One region of the Paenibacillus sp. sptzw28 genome, then DNA from elsewhere that is predicted to be linked to it. Evidence: a T-box and tRNA genes for the amino acid it is inferred to sense, from the RefSeq annotation. Region 1 holds a T-box; the other holds one or more tRNA genes.
The links. A T-box is a leader RNA that pairs with one kind of tRNA and senses whether it is charged. The one in region 1 lies ahead of ileS (isoleucine--tRNA ligase), so its partner is inferred to be a tRNA-Ile.
Positions count from the first base shown of each region.

Region 2: it has a tRNA-Ile gene. The T-box ahead of ileS (isoleucine--tRNA ligase) is inferred to sense a tRNA for this amino acid. The anticodon was not compared.

Region 1 covers NZ_CP080545.1:4,278,144-4,289,183, forward strand. Annotated here, with positions in the region: gene KZ483_RS19680 (LL-diaminopimelate aminotransferase) at 1-363, opposite strand, end outside; gene KZ483_RS19685 (RluA family pseudouridine synthase) at 483-1,439, opposite strand; gene lspA (signal peptidase II) at 1,399-1,926, opposite strand; gene KZ483_RS19695 (TraR/DksA C4-type zinc finger protein) at 2,120-2,833, shown strand; gene KZ483_RS19700 (DUF5665 domain-containing protein) at 2,851-3,135, opposite strand; gene ileS (isoleucine--tRNA ligase) at 3,444-6,533, opposite strand; T-box leader at 6,582-6,938, opposite strand; gene KZ483_RS19710 (DivIVA domain-containing protein) at 6,999-7,496, opposite strand; gene KZ483_RS19715 (YlmH family RNA-binding protein) at 7,589-8,371, opposite strand; gene KZ483_RS19720 (YggT family protein) at 8,371-8,616, opposite strand; gene KZ483_RS19725 (cell division protein SepF) at 8,645-9,097, opposite strand; gene KZ483_RS19730 (YggS family pyridoxal phosphate-dependent enzyme) at 9,094-9,822, opposite strand; gene pgeF (peptidoglycan editing factor PgeF) at 9,819-10,694, opposite strand; gene KZ483_RS19740 (YlmC/YmxH family sporulation protein) at 10,791-11,040, opposite strand, start outside.
Region 2 covers NZ_CP080545.1:2,700,174-2,711,213, reverse strand. Annotated here, with positions in the region: gene KZ483_RS12110 (LacI family DNA-binding transcriptional regulator) at 1-605, opposite strand, end outside; gene KZ483_RS12105 (carbohydrate ABC transporter permease) at 653-1,564, opposite strand; gene KZ483_RS12100 (extracellular solute-binding protein) at 1,642-3,387, opposite strand; gene KZ483_RS12095 (ABC transporter permease) at 3,466-4,413, opposite strand; gene KZ483_RS12090 (glycoside hydrolase family 88 protein) at 4,854-5,960, shown strand; gene KZ483_RS12085 (hypothetical protein) at 6,191-6,592, opposite strand; partial or broken gene KZ483_RS12080 (IS1595 family transposase) at 6,744-7,036, opposite strand; gene KZ483_RS12075 (6TM ABC transporter family protein) at 7,080-7,523, opposite strand; tRNA gene KZ483_RS12070 (tRNA-Pro) at 7,812-7,888, opposite strand; tRNA gene KZ483_RS12065 (tRNA-Arg) at 7,892-7,968, opposite strand; tRNA gene KZ483_RS12060 (tRNA-Gly) at 7,980-8,054, opposite strand; tRNA gene KZ483_RS12055 (tRNA-Leu) at 8,059-8,145, opposite strand; tRNA gene KZ483_RS12050 (tRNA-Leu) at 8,159-8,244, opposite strand; tRNA gene KZ483_RS12045 (tRNA-Lys) at 8,257-8,329, opposite strand; tRNA gene KZ483_RS12040 (tRNA-Thr) at 8,393-8,468, opposite strand; tRNA gene KZ483_RS12035 (tRNA-Asp) at 8,551-8,627, opposite strand; tRNA gene KZ483_RS12030 (tRNA-Met) at 8,661-8,737, opposite strand; tRNA gene KZ483_RS12025 (tRNA-Val) at 8,742-8,817, opposite strand; tRNA gene KZ483_RS12020 (tRNA-Glu) at 8,821-8,892, opposite strand; tRNA gene KZ483_RS12015 (tRNA-Ser) at 8,916-9,003, opposite strand; tRNA gene KZ483_RS12010 (tRNA-Asn) at 9,009-9,084, opposite strand; tRNA gene KZ483_RS12005 (tRNA-Ala) at 9,103-9,178, opposite strand; tRNA gene KZ483_RS12000 (tRNA-Ile) at 9,188-9,264, opposite strand; rRNA gene KZ483_RS11995 (23S ribosomal RNA) at 9,390-11,040, opposite strand, start outside.

The sequences.
Region 1 (11,040 bases):
CTGGCTGAAAATTTCCTGAATATTGCCTACATCGCATTTCGAGCCGTCGCTGACGAACACCTCGTTCACCGCAATATCTATGCCCCGCGCCTTATAATCGTTTTCGATAATGGCCTGAATAAGAAAATCGTATCCCTGCTCCGGACCGTAGCCGCGGAACGCTTCCGGGCTTGCCAGCTCGTCCACTGCCTTATGCATCGCTTGGACAACCGAATCGGGAAGGCCGCGAGTTACGTCGCCGATCCCCAGGCTGATAATTTGCGCATTAGGATTTTCCTGGATAAATTTCGTGCGCCGCTTGGCGATTTCGGAAAACAGATAGCTGCCCTGCAGCAAGGAATAATTGTTGTTGATCTGTGTCATTCGGATTCACTCTCACCTTTCTGTGGTTCATTATTCGGAGTTGTAATTGCTATCATCATAGCGTATTCCTCATATCCAACATAATAAAGAAAATGGCGAAAAGTTTGCACTTTTCACACTTAACGCTGTCTTAGTATCGCCAGCTCCCGCTCCAGGTCGGCAGGAAGCGGCGCTTCAAACTGTATATAATCGCCTGTGCGGGGGTGATTGAAGCCCAGAACGGCCGCATGCAGCGCCTGCCCTTTCAAGGCAATCGTCTTGCTTCGTCCGTAAACAGGATCGCCGGCCAGCGGGTGTCCGATATACTTCATATGTACGCGAATTTGGTGCGTCCTTCCGGTCTCCAGCTGCAGCTCCAGCAAAGTATAATCACCGAAACGCTCCATCACGGCAAAGTGGGTTACCGCGTGCTTGCTGCCCTTTTCCGTGACCGTGAACAGCTTGCGGTCGTGAGGATCGCGCCCGATCGGCGCATTCACCGTACCGTGCTCGTGCGGTACGTTACCGTGTACCAGCGCAATATATTTGCGCGTTACCGAATGGTCTTTAAGCTGTGCCGCCAACGAAGAGTGAGCAAGATCATTCTTCGCGGCCATCAGCAATCCCGATGTGTCCTTGTCGATCCGGTGCACGATGCCCGGACGCATTACGCCATTGATACCGGATAGATCCTTGCAATGGTGCATGAGCGCATTGACTACCGTACCCGAAGAGTGGCCCGGCGCAGGATGTACGACCATCCCCCTCGGCTTGTTGATGACGATCACATCTCCGTCTTCATAAGCGATATCAAGCGGGATGGGTTCCGGATCGATAACGGCCGTTTCAGGCTCAGGCACGACAATAACGACCATATCTGCAGCTGCGAGCTTGTAATTGGGTTTTACTTGACGGCCGTTTACAGTGACCGCACCAGTCTTGATCCAATCCTGCACCTGCGTCCGTGAAACCACGCCTTCTTCAAGGCTTTCCGTTACATATTTGTCAAGCCTCTCGCCGATTTCGGATTCGGCAGCCGTGAACTCAAGCTGTTCCTCACTGAATTGGCTGCTTTTCGACTGATTCGTTTCGTTCATTGGAATCTCCGTTCTCGTTTTCTTTCTCTTTTTTCATGGACAGGATGGAATCAAGCAATATCAGGCCTACGCCGCAAACGATACCAGAATCGGCCACATTGAATATAGGGAAAATGTAGCTTCCGAACGTAAATTGCAAAAAGTCGACCACTTCGCCGTACAATGCGCGATCGAGAAAATTGCCTACAGCGCCTCCGAGCACCATTCCGAGTCCGACCAGCATCAGCACTCTGCCGGACCGGCGGTTTTTCTCCAAATACCAAACAATGCCTCCGACGACGATAAGCGTTATGCAAATAAAGAAAATCGTCTGTTCCTGCAAAATTCCGAATGCCGCTCCCCGGTTACGCGCGGAGGTAATAATGAAAAAGCCGTCGCCGAGCACATTGATTTGTTCACCGATCGTGAGCTTGTATTCGATAATTTTCTTCGTTACAAAGTCGATTATAAAGACGAATAATGCTATCCAGTAATAATAAAATCTCAAATCATCATGCCCCCTTGTCCCAAACATTGTAGCATATTCCCATATTCGCTACCAGCCGCCCACCCTCCGCACTTACCTCACCCAGCATCATCATAACTCCCATTGATGCCCTTATTAAAATTAACCCCGGCAGCGAAAACTAATGTCATCGCTTTGACCATCAGATGAATGAGGAAAGAGGGCTTAAGCGCTTATGACACAACTTACCCCCAATCAGCTAAATGAACTCCGAGGTCTCCTTGAAAAGGATAAAGCCGAGACTGAAGAGCGGCTCTCGGATAACGAGCATTACGGGCTTGCCTCGTCACAGCGAGACAACACTGGCGAGCTGTCGCTGATCGACAACCACCCCGCGGACGTCGCATCCGAAACCTATGAGCGAGGAAAGGATATTTCGCTGCTTGAACGTGAGGACTTGAGGCTAACCCGGATTATTGCCGCATTAACGGCGATGAATCAAGGCGATTACGGCACCTGCCTTACCTGCGGCGCTCCAATTCCGTTCGAGCGTTTGCAGGCGGTTCCTGATACGCTTTACTGTGTTGACCACTCTCCGCGTCAGGAAGTTTCCGATCGAAGGCCGGTCGAGGAGCAGTTTCTTAAGCCGCCGTTCGGACGGTCCAGTATGGATGAGCATGACGAGTACAACGCCTTTGACGGAGAAGACGCCTGGCAGATCGTAGAACGGTGGGGAAACTCCGACTCCCCTGCCATGTCCGAGAACCGCAATGTCGAATCTTATGAGGAGATTGGCATTGAAACGGGTGAAGAGGATGGCTATGTGGAGTCGCTTGAAAGCTTCCTTGCCACCGACATCACAGGCAAATTCGTCAGTGTCGTACGGAATAAAGAATACTACGATTACATCGAGCACAATGAAGGAGACCGCGGGTTGGAGCCGGATTAACCTCCCGCCCTCCCCCTTTAGCGAACGCTTCCCTCCAGCTGATGCTGCACGATGCGGACTATATCCGCGATATAATCGCCTACAATCGGCAAATTCAATTTCCCCAGCATCTGTAAGATGTAAACGATAGTGGCGGCGAAAAAAGTGAAACCGATTGCGATGCCGACCCCCCTTGCCGTACCGGCGAGTATATTGCGCCATATAAGCGAAAAAGGACGGTTGAGCAATTGGACATAATCGGCTATTTGCACTTGTTCCATGTCTTCTGCCACTTTCTTAAGCCGTCGATCGAGTGCCTCCATCGAGCGGCGGATCGCATCTAAGTCCTTCGTTTCCTCGGACAAATTCATTCCTCCCACGTATGAAGAAACGGCCGTCGCCTTGCATGAACCATCACTTGGATGCCTTAAGCGATTGGATTCTGCAACCCCCTGCGGCAAAGCAGCGGGTTTCTTTCCGAAAAATTAGCGTAGTGAAGCGATGATTCGGACTTCTTATTGTTTCAGCAAAGAACGCCCCTGCACAGGCTGCCGTTTGCGGCTTTACGCCGTTCGCCGGCAGCTTTTGCATGGGCGTTCGTTTATTTGGCTGCGATAAGAGTACTATTCCCTTATCCGCCGATTAGAATTCCAATTTCTTTCTCTCCTAGCGGTACCCGCTCCATCCCGGCGCGTTTGCCGTATTCGACGCCGCTGAGCAGGACATTCTCGAACAGCACTGATTCGAACGCTTGAAGCGCTGCAAGCAGCTCGCTGTCAACGTCTAGCACGAGCTGAACGCGCTTCTCGATCGGAAGATCGAGCTTCTTGCGTGTATCCTGAACGGCGCGGATCACTTCCCGGACATATCCTTCCTGCTCCAGCTCAGGAGTGATGTCGGTGTTGATCGCCACCGTCAGCTGGTAGCCTGAAGCGGAAGCAAACCCGGATTTCGCCTGCTTCTCCACAAGCAGCTCATCCAGTGTAATGGTCATCGTTTCGCCTTCGGAAGACGCATACGCAAGCTCGCCCAGTTGTACGGCGGCGCGCGTTTGCTCCGGAGTGAGTGTCTTCAGATATGCCTGAATCGGGCCTACATGCTTGCCGTATTTCTTTCCGGCCGCCTTAAGGTTCAGCTTGAAGGTGAAATCGACAAAGCCGCTGTCGCCGCTTGCTATCTTGATCGCCTTTACGTTGATTTCGTCTTTGATAATAGCCTCGTAGCCGGACAATTCGAACTCACGGTCAAGTGCCACAATAAGCTCGGAAAGAGGCTGACGTGTCTTGATGCCGGACTCGTTGCGGACATTTCGCGCGAGTTCGACAATTTGCCGGGCCGTTTCCATGTCACGCTCCAGCGAATCATCAATTGCAGCCGTATCGGCCTGCGGATAATCAGCCAGATGAACGCTGCCCCCGCCGCCCAAATTTCCGTACAGATCCTCGGCCATCAACGGCGCGAACGGCGCAATCAGCCGTGCAAGCGTAAGCAGCACGTGACGAAGTGTGCCGTATGCGTCCAGCTTGTCATCCGACAAGCCGCTTCCCCAGAACCGGTCGCGCGAACGGCGGATGTACCAGTTGCTGAGTTCGTCGACAAACACCTCGATCGATTTCGCCGGGTTAAGGAAGTCGTTTGCCGCAAGCCCCCTATCAACCTGCCGGATGAGGCTGTTAAGCCTCGACACGATCCAGCGGTCAAGCTTGCCCCCGGATACCCGGTGCGGCTGCGTCTCTGGATCATAACCGTCGATCGAAGCGTACAGCGCGAAGAAAGCATGCGTATTGACGATCGTATCGATCACCTTCGACTTGGCCTCGCCTACGATTCCCCGCGAGAAACGCTTACTGTTCCACGGCGCGCTATCGGAGAGCAAAGCCCAGCGGAATGCGTCTGTTCCGTATTCGTTAATGATCTCCCAGGGATCGATGACATTCCCTTTGGATTTGGACATTTTCTGTCCGTTCTCATCCAGAATGTGCCCGGTGGAGATGACTGCTTTATACGGCGCTTTGCCGTTGTAAAGCGTCGATACGGCCAACAGGCTGAAGAACCAGCCGCGCGTCTGGTCAACCCCTTCGCAGATGATGTCCGCAGGATATTGAGATGCAAACTTCTCCTCGTTCTCAAAAGGATAATGATGCTGTGCGAACGGCATCGAGCCGCTGTCGAACCACACGTCGATCACCTCGGAAGTACGCGTCATCACGCCGCCTTCGCAGTGTCGACAGTTCAGCTTCACTTCATCGACATATGGCTTGTGAAGCTCAATATCGGGCGAGACCGGTGCGGTCGCGCGGGCGACCAGATCAGCCCTGCTGCCCGGCGAATGCTGTCCGCCGCAGCTATCGCACACCCATACGTTCAGCGGCGTTCCCCAGTAACGGTTGCGGCTGATATTCCAATCCACCAATTCTTCCAGGAACTTGCCGAACCGGCCTTCCCTTATATGCCCCGGATACCAATCGACGCTGTTGTTATTGGCGATAAGCTGTTCCTTCACTGCCGTCGTCTCGATGAACCAGCTCTCCGTCGCGTAGTAGATGAGCGGTGATTTGCAGCGCCAGCAGAACGGGTAGCTATGCTCGTAGCGTTCCTTTGAGAACAGGAGCGAACGTTCGCTGAGCATTTTTACAATATCGATATCGCAATCTTTCACGAATCGCCCTGCCAGGTCGCTGACCGCTTCGACGTAGCGGCCGGCATTATCGACGACATTCAAGAAGCTGACGCCGTTAAGACGGGCCACCTTGTAGTCATCTTCGCCATGTGCCGGCGCGATGTGAACGATACCTGTACCGCTTGTGTCGCTGACGAAATCCCCAGGGATGACAAAGTGCCCGTTATCGACCGGAACATAGGGGAACGGCGGTTCATAACTCAGCCCGACAAGCTCCTGGCCTTTCAGCGTCGATTCGATTTCATAATCGTCCTTCATCACGCTTTCCACAAGACCGGCGGCAACAATGTACAGCTGCCCGTCTTTCTTGACGCGTACATAGTCAAGCTGCGGATTAACCGCAAGCGCAACATTCGCAGGCAGCGTCCACGGCGTGGTCGTCCAGGCAAGCATAAACGCGCCGTCAGCGAGCTTGAACTTTACCGTAGCGCTTAAGTCTTTGACATCCTCGTAGCCCTGAGCCACTTCGTGCGAGCTGAGCGTCGTCTGGCAGCAAGGGCAGTACGGGCTAACGCGGTGGCCGCGATAAAGTAAGCCTTTACCATGAATCGTCGATAAAATTTGCCACACGCTCTCGATATAATTATTGTCAAGCGTTATATAGGGATCATCCATATTGGTCCAGTAGGCGATAGCTTCCGTCAATTCCCGCCACTGGCGTTCGTACTCGAATACGCTGTCCTTGCACTTCTTAACAAATGCTTCGACGCCGTACTTCTCAATCTCCTGTTTGCCGGAAATGCCAAGCTGCTTCTCCACGCCCAGCTCAACGGGCAAACCGTGCGTATCCCAGCCCGCTTTGCGGACGACGCGGTATCCGGACATTGTCTTATACCGGCATATAAAGTCTTTGATGACGCGGCCGAGAACGTGCCCGATATGCGGCGCTCCATTTGCCGTCGGCGGCCCTTCGTAGAAGACGAAATTCGCCTTCCCGGCGCGATTTTCTATCGATTTCTCAAACGTATTTTCCTCTTTCCATTTGGCCAGTACACGCAAATCGCGGCTTCGGGCCCGCTCTTTCACATCGACGCGCTGCATTGCAGCCACCTCCTTATGATTTAAAAAACAAAAAAAGCCCCGTCCCAATAAAGGGACGAGGGCATGCTCGCGTTACCACCCTTGTTCCATACATAATGATGCGGCGGACGCACCTGTAAATACAGGCTGTACCACTGCGCCATCCTGCATGGCACCTTAGTCACGGACAGTCAATATCCGCGTTCCGGGTAACGGTGGACTTCCGGCAGCGCTTAGTCGCCATCGATACGCCTCTCATAGAGATTGCCCGATTACTCCGGCTCTCTAATACTGCCGCATCCATGCCCTTTCGGCACCGCTTCTCGGAGAGGATATTCCGACATTGTCCGCACACCGGCTTTCAGCAAATCGCCGGCTCTCTGTGGTACTGACACATGACGTACTCGTTCTCGTCAACGAAGTTAATCAATGATTAATACATTTATACGCGATTGCGTGTTAATTGTCAAACGAAAGGGCGGTAAATCAAGAGCCGCGCGAAATCTCGCTGGCCAATCTTTCTCCGCCTTCGAGGGAGTCCCAGCCGTCGTGGCTGAGCAAATCAAGCTGCGCTTCCACCAACGACCGGAACCGGGCGCGGTAAATCGAAGCCTGCTTCTTGAGCTCCTCCACCTCCAGCGCAACCTTCCGCGACTTTGAGAGCGCCTCGTTGATAATGCGGTCGGCATTCTTCTCGGCTTCCTTGACGATGAGCTGCGCTTCTTTCTTGGCGTTGGTCTTCACTTCGTCGGCAGCTTCCTGCGCGACTATGATCGTCTTGCTCAGCGTTTCTTCGATGTTGGTGAAGTGATTCAGCTTCTCCTGAAGCGAGAGCGCCTGATTTTGCATTTCTTTATTCTCGCGAATAAGCGCTTCATAATCCTTGATGACCTGATCCAGGAATTCGTTCACTTCATCTTCATCGTATCCGCGAAGACGTCTGCCAAATTCTTTGTTATGTATGTCCAATGGCGTAAGCGGCATTGGCGCACCTCCCAAGAGTATGAAAATTCATAGCCGGTAAGTTAAAGATTATATGTAAGATTCGACAGATCGGGTCAAAATCCTGCAAACCGTCAGACAAATTTGCCGATTTTGACCCGCACTCTCCCTTTCTTGGTAACACCCTCGACAGCGAGCACCTTAAAGCGGCCGAGCCCCTGCATCGAAACGACGTCCCCGTCCTTAAGCAAAGCGGACGGATCTTCCTCCGCCTTCCAATTGACGCGGCATTTTCCCGCTCGTATCGGGTCTACTATTTTCGACCGGCTGATACGGTAAACATCGCTGGCAATGCCGTCCAGACGCAAAGAAGCCACCGATAAGTTCTGCTCCTCCAGTTCCGGAGCCGCTATCTGCAGCCCCGTTAGAGGGATAATGTCCGTCAGGACATGAACCCGGTGGACTTGACGCAAATGAACATTCACATAATCGGCGATTTCATCGACTACGAGACAATGGCAAAACTGTTCATGCACCTGCAGATCGCCAATCCGGTCCCTTTTGATCCCGAGTCCCAGCAATGCTCCCAAATAATCTCCGTGATCGAGCTCCAAATGTCCCTGCGTTCCGCCGCTTATCTCAATGAGCGAAATGCCTTCAGCCTCGTCATCCAGCACTCGGTAATCCGGTGCGACGATTGCCCGCCTCCGCTCGGCCCCGTCATAACCGCCGAACAGTTTAAGCTGTACTTCAGGACGGCGGTTTGCGAGAGCGGTTAAAATATCGGCTTGACGCGGATCAAGAAAGTCAGTCCGTTTTAACTCATGGGCGTAAGCCGCCCGTTCAATCCATTCGGACGCCCGGTCGACGAACGGCCGCTCGTCGGGATGAAAATGAACATAAAGATCCGGCTTCATCATCCGAAAAGCATGTTAAGGATCGCAATGATCCCGAGTGCCACGAACCGCAGCGCAAATAATGCAACGATGGGAGATATATCAAGCATGCCGCCGATTGGCGGGATAATCCGTCTGAAAGGCGTCAAATAAGGTTCTACGAGTTTACCCAGCCATTCGCCGATAAAGCTTTCGCGTGCGCTAGGGAGCCACGAGAGCAGAATATAACCGATAATCATAAAATTGTAAATATTGTAAAGCGTCATAACAAAACTGTCGATCGTCAACTCAAGGTCACCTCATCTTTTTGTAGTCGTTCTCATCAGCCAGAATATCCGTTATCGTACCTTGAATTTCAACCGTATCCGGCGTGCACAGAAAAATATTCGGCCCAAGCTTCGAGATGCTGCCGTTTAAAGCATAAACCGTCCCGCTCAAAAAGTCGACTATCCGTACAGCCAGATCCGTTCTCACGCGCTGCAGGTTAACTACAACAGACCGGCGCGAGCGCAAATGATCGGCGATTTCCTGCGCTTCATCATACGAACGCGGTTCGTTTAGAATAACGCGAACGTTTTTCTGCGAATGGATGCTGACGACATTGCTGCCCTTCGTGGTTTGTTTACGTGCTTCGAACGAAGAAGTTTCAACCTCTTGCTCCTCATTGTGGTCGATTCTTTCGCGTTGAACGATTTCCTCTTCCTCCTGCAGGCCAAGAAAGTTCATAAACTTAGTCATTACGCTCATTGTTCATTCCTCCCAACTAGTATGGTGCCCAATCTCAGCCATGTGGCGCCTTCCTCCACGGCTACTTCAAAATCGCCCGACATGCCCATAGATAACCCGTTCACCGGCTGCCGAAGCACTGCCTTGGCATTAAGCTCGTCCCTGAGCTCGCGCAGCCCGCGGAAAACCGGCCGCGACTGCTCCGCTTCCCCACCCAGCGGTGCCATAGTCATAAGACCGACAGGCTCGATATGCGGTAAGTCGGCAAGTTCCCTTGCGAATTCGGTTAACCGCTCAGGCGCAAGCCCGTGCTTGCTCTCTTCGCCGGAGACGTTCACTTGAATGAAGCACGGGACCACTATGCCAAGCTGCTGGGCCCGCCGTTCGATGGCTTGAGCAAGCGAAGACCTGTCCAGTGAGTGAATGTATGTAAACTTTCCGATGACGTCCTTGACTTTATTCGTTTGAAGCGATCCGATGAAATGCCATTTTACCTCACTCGAAGCGGCCTTGGTATCGCCGCCTTCGGCATGGCTGCCGCTGATTGCGTTCCACTTGGCTTCCGCGTCCTGCCAGCGGTTCTCGCCGAGATGGACGAGCCCGTGCCGAAGAACGTCTGCCGTCTGCTGGAGGCCGACATATTTGGTCACAGCGATCAGCTCTATATCTTCACGTCTTCTGCCGCTCCGCAGGCACGCTTCGCTCAGACGGCGTTCCACCGTTTGTATCCTGTCCGACAAAGTCATGCGTGCGCTCCACCTCTTCCTATGCCGATCCAACTGACCATTCTGCCGGTTGCTCCGCCTTCCGCACGATGCGAGAAGAAGAGTTCCGTAGAACAACCGGTGCACCACTCTGACATTTCGATATTGATCGGCAAAATTCCTGCTTTTATCATAATCTGTCGGTTCAATTCTTTCAAGTTAATCCGCGCTTTGCCGTTTGCCGTCGGTTTAATGACTGATTCTACAGGTACGCCGTCTCCCCGGAGCGTTCGCTCCAGCTGAGCCTGAAGGGGCCGGGCGCGTTCCAGCACAATGCCGTCGACTTCATAGCAGCAGAGGCCGATGGAAGGTCCGATTGCCGCCCTTATATTTCTCATGCTGCAATTGTACTGCTCCTTCATGGCCTCGGCCGTAAGCCGTGCAATCTCCATAACCGTGCCTTTCCATCCGGCATGAGCCAGCGCAACAACACCGCACACGGGATCGAAAAAATACAGCGGAACGCAGTCGGCATAAAAAGACGTGAGCAGTACGTCTTTCTCGTTCGTCATGAGTGCATCAGCCTCCGCTATAGCCGATTCACGGGATTCCCTGCCTTTGCCGCGATCCGCGGCGGTTACACGGTATACACGGGTGCCATGCACCTGCTCGGCGCAAGTCCAGGCGTCGAAGGGCCAAGCCAGAGCTTCAGCCAGCAACTTGCGGTTGGCTACAACGTTTCCTGCATCGTCCCCGACATGCAGCCCGCAGTTAAGCGAGGTCCAGGGTTCGGCGCTTGTCCCGCCCAGCCGGCTTGTAAAGCCTGCGCTTAAACCGCCGTAGCCCTCCATCCACCGGGGCAATAAAAAAAGCGAAGGTCCCTTCGCTGTCTCCATACGTTCAAAAGGTTCCATCCGATATTCACCTCGCAACCAGTTTACCACAGGAACGTTCAACCGCGCGAGCGGAGTTCCCCGCCCGCGCGGCTTGCGTCTTTTCCCGGGAACCCGTTACCGCGCCTGCACGTCTTCCTCTTCGTTGCGGAGCAGCTTTGTGTCATCGATTCGCACCAGAACGACATCCGTTCCGATTTTCACGATATTGCGCCATGGAATCACGACATCCGTCCCCCCGCCGAACAAACCGAAAAACTTCGTGTAGTTGGGTACCACAATCGAGTCGATCCGCCCTTGACGCAAGTCAAGCTCGAGATCACTTACCTGGCCGAGCTTGCGGCCGTCCACGATATTAATGACATCC
Region 2 (11,040 bases), 1.6 Mb from region 1:
TTACGGTAGCCGCTGTAACGGTTCTGTCCGGAAGTGATATCCCTCATGTCGCCGCCGATAAACCCGATCCTCTCGTGCCCCAAACCGATTAAATGCTCTGTCGCTTCATAGGCGGCCTGATAATCGTCGATAATGACGGAGATGAACTCCTGATCCATCGGCTTAACGCTCGAGAAGATGACTGGAACGTTCAATTTATTAATAAAAGTGCGGATTTCCTCGTTTATTTTTTCATGCATGATGACGATTCCCTCGACTCGCATTTCTTTGAAGATCGTCAAGTATTTAAATTCCTTGTCAATGTCTTCACTGATGTTGCAAACAAGCAGGTTATAACCGTTCGAGCTGGCCGTCTCTTCGATGCTGCTGAGGATCGTCGAGTAGAAGTTGGAAGTGATATCCGGCACGATAACGCCGATCAGATTCGTTTTCCTGCTCACAAGACTTCTTGCGATTTGGCTTGGAACATAACCAAGCTCCTCGATTGCCCTATTCACCCGCAGCTTCAAATCGTCCTTAACGTATTTCTCGCCGTTCAACACTCTGGAGACGGTTGTGACCGAAACGCCCGCCTTCTTGGCAACGTCTTTTATCTTTACTGCCATTATCCTCATCCCAATCCCTATAATTCATACCTTCCCTTGGCCGAATACTATTCTTTAATTGAACCAATCATGACGCCCTTGGCAAAATATTTCTGAATAAAAGGATACAGCACAATGATCGGCGCGACCACAATAATAATCGTTGCCATCTTGAGTGAATTTCCGGTAACCTGGATTTTATCGATCATGTCGTATTTCGAGCCTGCCGCCTGCTCCAGCGTGCTGCGCAGCGCTTCGGCCTTCGTAAGCATCTCCTGAAGGAGTGTTGAAAGCGGACGCAGCTTGCTTTCCCGGACGAAGAACGCTCCCGTAAACCAGTCATTCCAATGATTAACCGCATTAAACAGCGCAATAACGGCAATTACCGGCCGACTAAGCGGCATGATCACGTGCATGAAGATTGAGAAATCGTTATAGCCGTCAATTCGTGCGGATTCCTCCAGACTAATGTGGATTTGCTGGAAAAAGGTCCGCATAATGATAATATTCCAGGCACTGTAGAGGCTCGGGATGACATAGACCCAAATCGAATTCGTCAGATGAACCGACTTCAGCAGCATGTAATAAGGTATAATCCCCCCACTGAACAGCATCGTGAAAAAAACGAGCAGTGTAAAAAAACGGACGCCCGGCAGCGTTTTGCTTTTCAAAGCGTAAGCCGCCATGGCAGTGAGAAAGACGCTAGCAATCGTACCGACAACAGTGCGGAATATAGAAATTCCGAAGGCGCTCGCTATGTTCGAAGAGGAGAACACTTCCTGGTAATTTTCCAGCGACCAAGCCCTCGGCCAGAAAAAAATGCCTCCGCGTTCCGCATCCTTCCCGAGATTGAATGAAAGCGCCAATATATTCAGGAAGGGCAGCACAATCGTTAAACATAATAATACGATCAAAGCGTAGTTAACGACAGTGAAGATTTTTTCGCCCGGTGTCATCTTGTAGAACGCTTTTCCCACCATTCTACCTCCTGAAAGGGGCCGGTTTTAAAACCTAATGAATAAAACCGGCTCTCCCTGACATCAACGTTATCGATTGGCTAGAACTTCAGTTTTGTCTTTGGATCTGTGTCTTTTTGCTCGAGCAGCTTCAAATAATCATCCAAGCCGGCGGCTTTCAGCTGGTTTGATGCCGAGTCGAGAATTTTCTTCGCCTCGTCGAGATTCTTGCTGTAATATGCGCGGATAATGCTGTCGTTGTAATTGTCCATCGCAGCCTTCAAATCGGTTCCTCTCTCAAAGTCGCCGAGGAAAGAAAGCGGCGTATAGCCATCCTGCACGACTGCCTTTTCCCGTTTTGCGTCCCAGCCCCAGTGATCGGCTATTTTCAGAGCGCCTGCATTCAGATCAGGATGAGCGGCATCGCCGTATTCCATCTCGCCGAAATCAGCCATTCTGTCGATGTCCGTGCTGCCGAGAAGCTCTCCCCAGTAATTGCCGACACCGGCAAAACCCAGCTTTTTCGCCTCATCGGGATTGTTCCGCTTCAGGTCGATCACTTCTTTCTTGGCGATCGGGTTGCCCTTGGCGTCAAGCGTATAGTCTCTGCCTTCGATTCCGTACTGCCACAGCAGCTTGCCTTCGCGGCTTGCCAGGAAATCGGCAAACTTCACGATTTCTTCCGGATTCTTCGTTGTTGAAGGAATCGCCCAAGCGGAATATCCCGATTTATAATCGACCTTCATCTGATATGCGCCGTCGATCGAATTCATCGGTCCAATCGGTACATAATGCATATCGCGGTTGAAATCCAAATAGTTGTGCATATCCGGAATAATTGCCCACGAACCGTTCAGAGCGCCTTCCGTTGCTCGGCTTCCGTCAATGGTGTAGTATTCCGGCTGGATAAGCTTCTCCTTCAGCAATTTTTGAACGAATTCCACTCTCTTGATGGGATATTCCGTCTCGCTCTCATGCTTAAGCTTACCGTCTTTATCTTGTCGGATATGCTGGTCGTCCGCCCCGAACATCAGGTCATTATACAGTGCGCCGACTTCCTTACCGCCCCAATAAGCCGGACCGATCGGATATACCTCTTTGCCGTTGCTGTCCTTGAATTGCCCTGCTTTGATCTGCTTGGCCAGCTCATACAGCTGCTCGCTTGTCATGATAGTTTTAGGGTCGATCTTGAGCGCATCGGCAATGTCTTTACGAATGTATGGCCCGCCTACATATTTCCGGGTTGCATAGCCCCCTTGTCTCGCGATGTTCATATGAACGAAATAAGTCGATCCGTTAAATTCCGGACGGAACATAACACCGTATTTCGTATCGAGAGGCAAATAATCGTCCTGCAAATATTTGCTGTAAACCTTCGTGTCCTTAATCAGCGGGGTTAAATCCGTGAACATGCCTTCGCGCGCCGCCTTCAGAACGACCGGCATTTCCGGCCGTCCGCTGTTGTTAAGGTAAAAAGAGACAAAGTCAGGCAGATCTCCTGCGGCAAGTCCGGCGACCAATCCATCGATCGAATGCTCTGCCGTCATCATATGGATTTCAAAATTGATGCCCGTCATTTCTTTGATCTTCGCCAGAATTTCAGGGTTCATGTCTTCCGTATAATCGTCGGCATCCATGAAGATAAGCCCTTTAACCGTCCTGTCGGCGATCCACGTCGCCGGCTTATCCGCCGTTTTATTTGCAGACGAATCTCCGGTTTTGTTCGCCGATACGGAATCACCCGGTTTCGGTTCGTTGGCGGCGTTGGAACAGCCCGCAATCAGAATAGCGGTTATTAGCGCAATGGACAGCATTTGAAACCAATTACGTTTTTTCAATTTTAGCATTGGACACCGATCCCTCTTTCGATTTTAAATGACTTGATTGATTGCCATTTCCCTCGAGAAGCATTCTTTCTGGTATCGTTACCATATTGACGTATCGGAAAACCTTCGGGCGAGCCGATTGGCGGTTATTACCAAGAGAAAACCAATGACGCCCTGCATCATACCCACGGCGGTCGCATAGCCGTATTGGCCGCCCTGCAGGCCTACACGAATCACATAGGTGTCCAAAATATCGGCTAACTGCATATTGCCCGGCGTCCTAAGCAGGTAGAGTTGATCGAACCCCGCCGAAAGTATGTTTCCAAGCGATAAAATGAAGAGGATAACGATCGTCGGGCGGATCGAGGGGAGCGTAATGTTCCAGATCTCGCGCCATTTGCCGGCTCCGTCCATTTTGGCCGCTTCGTACATATCGGGGTTCACTCCGGCAATTGCGGCCAGATAAATAATAGAGTCCCAGCCGATGTTTTTCCATAAGTTACTGCCGAACATAATCTGATAGAAATAATGCGGATCCATAAGATAGTAGGTGCTTCCATCTCCGCCGAAAGCGGAGACCGCTTGATTGAGCAAGCCGGTATCCGGCGCGAGCACCCGCTGCACGATCCCGATAACAACGACCCAGGAGAGAAAATAAGGCAAGTAGGATATGCTTTGCGCCAGATTCTTGAACCAGCGGCTGCGGACCTCGTTGATCATCAAGGCCAAAATAATCGGGAACGGCAGTCCGAGGAACAGCTTCATGCTGCTTATGATCAGTGTATTTTTAATGAGCATGCCGCTTTGATAATCATTGAAAAACCTGACGAAATAATCGAACCCTACCCACGGGCTTCCAAGGATGCCTTTGTTGAATTTATACTCTTTGAAGGCCAGTATCAGGCCTCCCATCGGAATGTATGAGAATACGATGAAGAAAATCAGGCACGGCAGAAGCATGAAGTACAAATACCTGTGCAGTACAATTTTTTTCAATAGCTTTTTCCCGCGATTTTGGGTTGGCATAGCCGGCAGATCGGCATTCATGATTCTCGAATCACCTCTCTTTCCATTCATTCACAATCACATGAAGGATGATGAAAGCGGTTAAACAATCACTCCGATAGAGTCACCTCCCTGGTCTAATAACCGATATGGAATCGATATCAGAAATGCCGAAAAAAATTTGTTCGTGATTTGGATCAAAATAGAGAATAAGTTGAGTGTTCGTAAGAATGAGCAAGTATTAATAAAATACTTTCAAAGCCTGAGGTTCGTCAATGAAGTGCATAGCAGTGGATGACTGAAGTATTGGAAAGCGTTCCAATCTGTAACTTGCGGATTAATTTGATCTTAATTGCGATTCTCCTTTAAGTCAACAATTTTATGAGAATTGACAAAATCAAAACATTTTCGAATATCCGACCATCACTTTCGGGAGACATGAAACGTTATAATGATATAAATAAGAGAGGGTGACTTTTTAGATGAGCGTGATATGTTGGCAGGATGTAATGAAGAGACTTGAACCGAAGGTGGACCGCATGATCGGCCGGCTTCAGGGCAAATACCCGCATGACGCCGGGAATGACGGCAAATATAACTGTATGGGCTCCGATTATTGGACGACCGGATTTTGGCCGGGAATTCTCTGGATTATGTACGATATGACCGGCAATAAACACTATATGGACGCGGCCTGGAATGCAGATGCGGAACTGGAAGAATGGTTCGTCAAGCCAACCGAAGAGCTGCACCATGACGTCGGCTTTCAATTCCTGTCGACGGCGGTCATCAAGCATACGATCACGGGCGATGCGGACGGCCTTCGCAGAGGCTTGGAGGCGGCTAATTTCCTCGCGGCGCGGTACAATCCGGCCGGACAATTCATCCGTGCATGGAATGCCGACAAGCACGGCTGGGCCATCATCGATTGCATGGTGAACATATCGCTTCTCTTCTGGGCAAGCCGGATTACAGGCGATCCCCGCTATAAACATATCGCCGTCCGCCATGCGGAAACGACGATGCAGCACGGTATTCGGAATGACGGTTCAACGAAACATATCCTTTCCTTCGACCCGGAGACAGGTGAATTTATCGAGTCATTCGGCGGTCAAGGCCTTTCCGTCGAGTCGACATGGAGCCGGGGAGCCTCTTGGGGCTTGTACGGCTATGCCAATGCTTACGTCAATTCCGGCGATGAACGCTTCCTGGATACCGCCAAACGGATCGCTCATTACTTTATCGCAGCACTGCCGGAAGATCATGTGCCGTATTGGGACTTTAGGCTTGAGTCGTTCGAAGGCCAACCCAGGGACAGCTCTGCGGCAGCCATCGCCGCGTCAGGTCTTCTGGATCTGGCAGTAATCGTGCCTGCCGGAGAGAAACAGCTCTATAAAGGCGCGGCCGAGCGAATGCTTCGTTCACTAACCGAAAACTATGGAACTTGGGATCAACCGGAGCACGAGGCGATTCTCCTTCACGGAACTGGAAGCGGAACCTCTTACATCGACAAATCGCTTATCTTCGGCGACTATTATTATGTGGAAGCGGTCGCGAAGCTGAGCGGCTGGAAGCATCGGATCTATTGATCGGCCGCCGAACGCTTTCTCGCTAAACCGAACATCAAGCCCGCCGGATCATGGCGGGCTTGATCTAATCTGCAGCGGCTTCCAGATTTCTGAACTGGTTGTAGAACATCCGGTAATAAATTCCCTGTTTATCCATTGACTATGTTAACTTTCATTGTTGTTTTTCATCTAAAAGAAAACCGCCCATCAAGTAGGCGGTTAGTTGAATTTTCGTTACCTGACAGATGCAATCAACCAGACTCTCCATTTAAAATATTTTGAATCTCTTCATAGCTGTGTTCGCTTATTTTTCCATCATAACCTCCAAAATTAAGGTCAAAAAATTTGCCATTTTCATACTCATATCTAAATATATATCTTCCTGAACCAATGTCCTTGCTATTTCCTAATTCTTTTATAACCTCCTGGTATGTCATATTCTTCGTTATTTGACGTAATTGTGTTGCAGTTACTTTCCTTATCTCATTCGTTAATCCTAATATTTCAATTTTATTTTCATTATTTACTCTATTTACTGAAAATTCATCTTTGACTGCCACACCTTCTATCTGGCTGTCATTATTAGTGCAACCATTTAGAACCGTTACACAAATCACAAATACTAGTAATAGAACAATCTTGTGAAAACGCACTACACATTCCACCTTTCCCTATCCTGGCTGCTACCGTGTATACGCTTAATTGTTCTATTTGTTGCATTTTAGTCAATTGGAAATTTCCCGTCGAACACTCGAGTATTTTAGGAAGAAAAAGATGCTTGTCTAAGATTGGTGTTTGTATCCTTCACAGTAAACAAGCAAGAATTGACCAACATATTTTTCTTGTTTAATGTAGTGTTTTCATACTCCTTGCTATTTAACTAGCGGAACCACGTTAAATAATGTTGCAATACTTGTTTGTAACACCATTAAAGCGGTTAATCCATTTTTTCAGGCGGCTGTGGTAACTGTTTACGTTTTGGATCTGATAATTTCTTCACACGCTGTTTTTTCATCGGACTTGAAGCGGTAATGGGCCAGTCCCTTCGAGTTTGCATAGGAACTGAATGCTCTCCATGAATCAGTACAAAGCACATCCAAAGCTCACATTCTCAAACACGACATGACCATTTGCGTTTTCCTATGCGATGGCTTTCGGTGAATCTTCCGGCTCCTCTCGCTCATCGAGAACCTCAAATACCCGCTCCACGCCGGCCAAGCCGGATTGCATGTTATTGAAGACGTTTGCCACATCCATCAGCGGCCTGACGAATTGTCTGGAGTAGCTTAAGAAGCGAAGCATCGCAAACAGGCTTTTTCGAATGTTACGCTCCAGAATTCGGGTTAACCGAAACATATAAATGCGGCTGAAGCTGCGGAAAAGGGCGACGACAAAACCGATTATGGCGATCCACATCGCAACATCCAATACAGCCCGGGGAGTCGTCTTCAACTGCTGAATTTCATCGGTGAAACGTTCAAGCAATAGGGGAATCACCATTTGAAGCAGAGAAGATATAGACAATAATACGATACCCAGTAAATATTGATACTTGTATTTCCACATGTATTTTCGAAACTGCAATACGCGTTCCTCCCTTCTCCTCTTACCTTTTATCTGTTCTTATAATTAGACTAACCGTTGCTCTTCATCGAAAACATGGATTTCTCTATGGTTATTAATGGATTATCTTGCGCCGACTAGAAGGATGCATTTCACTCATTTCCTTCCGAAATGCAAAAAAAGAAAGCAGGGTCACCCTTACAAAGGGTATTCCTGCCTTCTTTAATCACGTACTTTAGGTTTTGATTACCTTGTTTATTAATGATGATCTTATCGATTCTATGTATCGACATGATTAGTTGAAATGAATGGTCGGGATGACACGATTTGAACATGCGACCCCCTGGTCCCAAACCAGGTGCTCTACCAAGCTGAGCTACATCCCGTAATGGCGTGCCCTAAGAGATTCGAACTCCTGACCTTTTGATTCGTAGTCAAACGCTCTATCCAGCTGAGCTAAGGGCACAATATTTATTATGGAGCGGAAGACGGGAATCGAACCCGCGACCCTCGCCTTGGCAAGGCGATGCTCTACCGCTGAGCCACTTCCGCAGATTGGTGCGGTCAAGAGGACTTGAACCTCCACGGTTGTTACACCACTAGAACCTGAATCTAGCGCGTCTGCCAATTCCGCCATGACCGCTTGCTAAAACATATGGTGCGGTTGATGGGACTCGAACCCATACACCCGGTGGGCACTACCCCCTCAAGATAGCGTGTCTGCCAATTCCACCACAACCGCATATGATCAAAGTGAGCCATGTAGGACTCGAACCTACGACACCCTGATTAAAAGTCAGGTGCTCTACCAACTGAGCTAATGGCTCATAAGAATGACTGAGGAACTTAGGTTTCGAACCACTAAACTCGTCATTGTGAATCCGTTAAGATGGTGCCGGCGAGAGGACTTGAACCCCCAACCTACTGATTACAAGTCAGTTGCTCTACCAGTTGAGCTACACCGGCATATAAATTTCCGATCCCGTATTATGTACGAGGTTCTCGCTCATAATATACTTTAGGATCACTTTTACTTATTGAGGTGAAATGGCGGAGCTGACGGGATTCGAACCCGCGGTCTCCTGCGTGACAGGCAGGCATGTTAGGCCTCTACACCACAGCTCCACAGTAATAAATCGGATTGCCCCGAAAACATATTGGTTGCGGGGGCAGGATTTGAACCTGCGGCCTTCGGGTTATGAGCCCGACGAGCTACCGAGCTGCTCCACCCCGCGATAATGGTGAACGCTGACGGGATCGAACCGCCGACCCCTACCCTGTCAAGGTAGTGCTCTCCCAGCTGAGCTAAGCGTTCATATGACCCGTAGGGGATTCGAACCCCTGTTACCTCCGTGAAAGGGAGGTGTCTTAACCCCTTGACCAACGGGCCGGAAAAACCGGTATAAAATCGTACGGAGAGAGAGGGATTCGAACCCTCGCACCACTTGCGCAGTCTAACCCCTTAGCAGAGGGTCCCCTTGAGCCACTTGGGTATCTCTCCATGAATGGCTCCCCGAACAGGACTCGAACCTGTGACAACTCGATTAACAGTCGAGTGCTCTACCAACTGAGCTATCAGGGAATAGGAAATCGATCGTTTTGGTGGAGCCAAGCGGGATCGAACCGCTGACCTCCTGCTTGCAAGGCAGGCGCTCTCCCAGCTGAGCTATGGCCCCTTGGGGGAATGGTTGGCCTTAGTGGACTCGAACCACCGACCTCACCCTTATCAGGGGTGCGCTCTAACCAGCTGAGCTAAAAGCCAATAAAAAACCCACATCACTGTGGGTGATATTTACAGTTTAGATGAAGGTTTACACCTTGAAAACTGGATACGAATATGATGCAAAACAATTGATAGCTGGTTAGTCAGTCTCGGCGAAGAGACATTAGGATAAGCCCTCGACCGATTAGTATTCGTCAGCTGCACGCATTGCTGCGCTTCCACCTCGAACCTATCAACCTGGTCGTCTACCAGGGGTCTTACGAATTGGGAAATCTCATCTTGAGGGGGGCTTCACGCTTAGATGCTTTCAGCGCTTATCCCGTCCGTACTTGGCTACCCAGCGGTGCTCCTGGCGGAACAACTGGTACACCAGCGGTACGTCCATCCCGGTCCTCTCGTACTAAGGACAGCTCCTCTCAAATTTCCTACGCCCGCGACAGATAGGGACCGAACTGTCTCACGACGTTCTGAACCCAGCTCGCGTACCGCTTTAATGGGCGAACAGCCCAACCCTTGGGACCTACTTCAGCCCCAGGATGCGATGAGCCGACATCGAGGTGCCAAACCTCCCCGTCGATGTGGACTCTTGGGGGAGATAAGCCTGTTATCCCCAGGGTAGCTTTTATCCGTTGAGCGATGGCCCTTCCATGCGGTACCACCGGATCACTAAGCCCGACTTTCGTCCCTGCTCGACTTGTAGGTCTCGCAGTCAAGCTCCCTTATGCCTTTGCACGCTACGAATGATTTCCAACCATTCTGAGGGAACCTTTGGGCGCCTCCGTTACATTTTAGGAGGCGACCGCCCCAGTCAAACTGCCCACCTGACACGGTCCCTGTACCGGATGACGGTACCAGGTTAGAACTCCGATACGATCAGGGTGGTATCCCAACGATGCCTCCACCGAAGCTGGCGCTCCGGCTTCCAAGGCTCCCACCTATCCTGTACAGATCGTACCAAAGTCCAATATCAAGCTGCAGTAAAGCTCCATGGGGTCTTTCCGTCTTGTCGCGGGTAACCTGCATCTTCACAGGTATTAAAATTTCACCGGATCTCTCGTTGAGACAGCGCCCAAGTCGTTACGCCATTCGTGCGGGTCAGAATTTACCTGACAAGGAATTTCGCTACCTTAGGACCGTTATAGTTACGGCCGCCGTTTACTGGGGCTTCGGTTCATAGCTTCGGGTTGCCCCTTACCACTCCCCTTAACCTTCCAGCACCGGGCAGGCGTCAGCCCGTATACTTCGCCTTACGGCTTCGCACAGACCTGTGTTTTTGCTAAACAGTCGCTTGGGCCTTTTCACTGCGGCCCCCTCGGGCTATTCACCCTACCGAGGCACCCCTTCTCCCGAAGTTACGGGGTCATTTTGCCGAGTTCCTTAACGAGAGTTCTTCCGCGCGCCTTAGCATGCTCTGCTCGCCTACCTGTGTCGGTTTGCGGTACGGGCACCATCACCTGGCTAGAGGCTTTTCTCGGCAGCGGGAGCACATGACCTTCGGTACTGTAATTTTCCCTCCCCATCACAGCCCAGCTTTATCGGTTAACGGATTTACCTATCAACCAGCCTCACTGCTTGGACGAGCACTTCCATCCGCTCGCGTCACTACCCTTCTGCGTCACCCCATTGCTCATAACGGCTTACGGTGGTACAGGAATATCAACCTGTTGTCCTTCGACTACGCCTTTCGGCCTCGCCTTAGGTCCCGACTTACCCTGAGCGGACGAGCCTTCCTCAGGAACCCTTAGGCTTTCGGCGGACAAGATTCTCACTTGTCTTTTCGTTACTCATACCGGCATTCTCACTTGTATGTCGTCC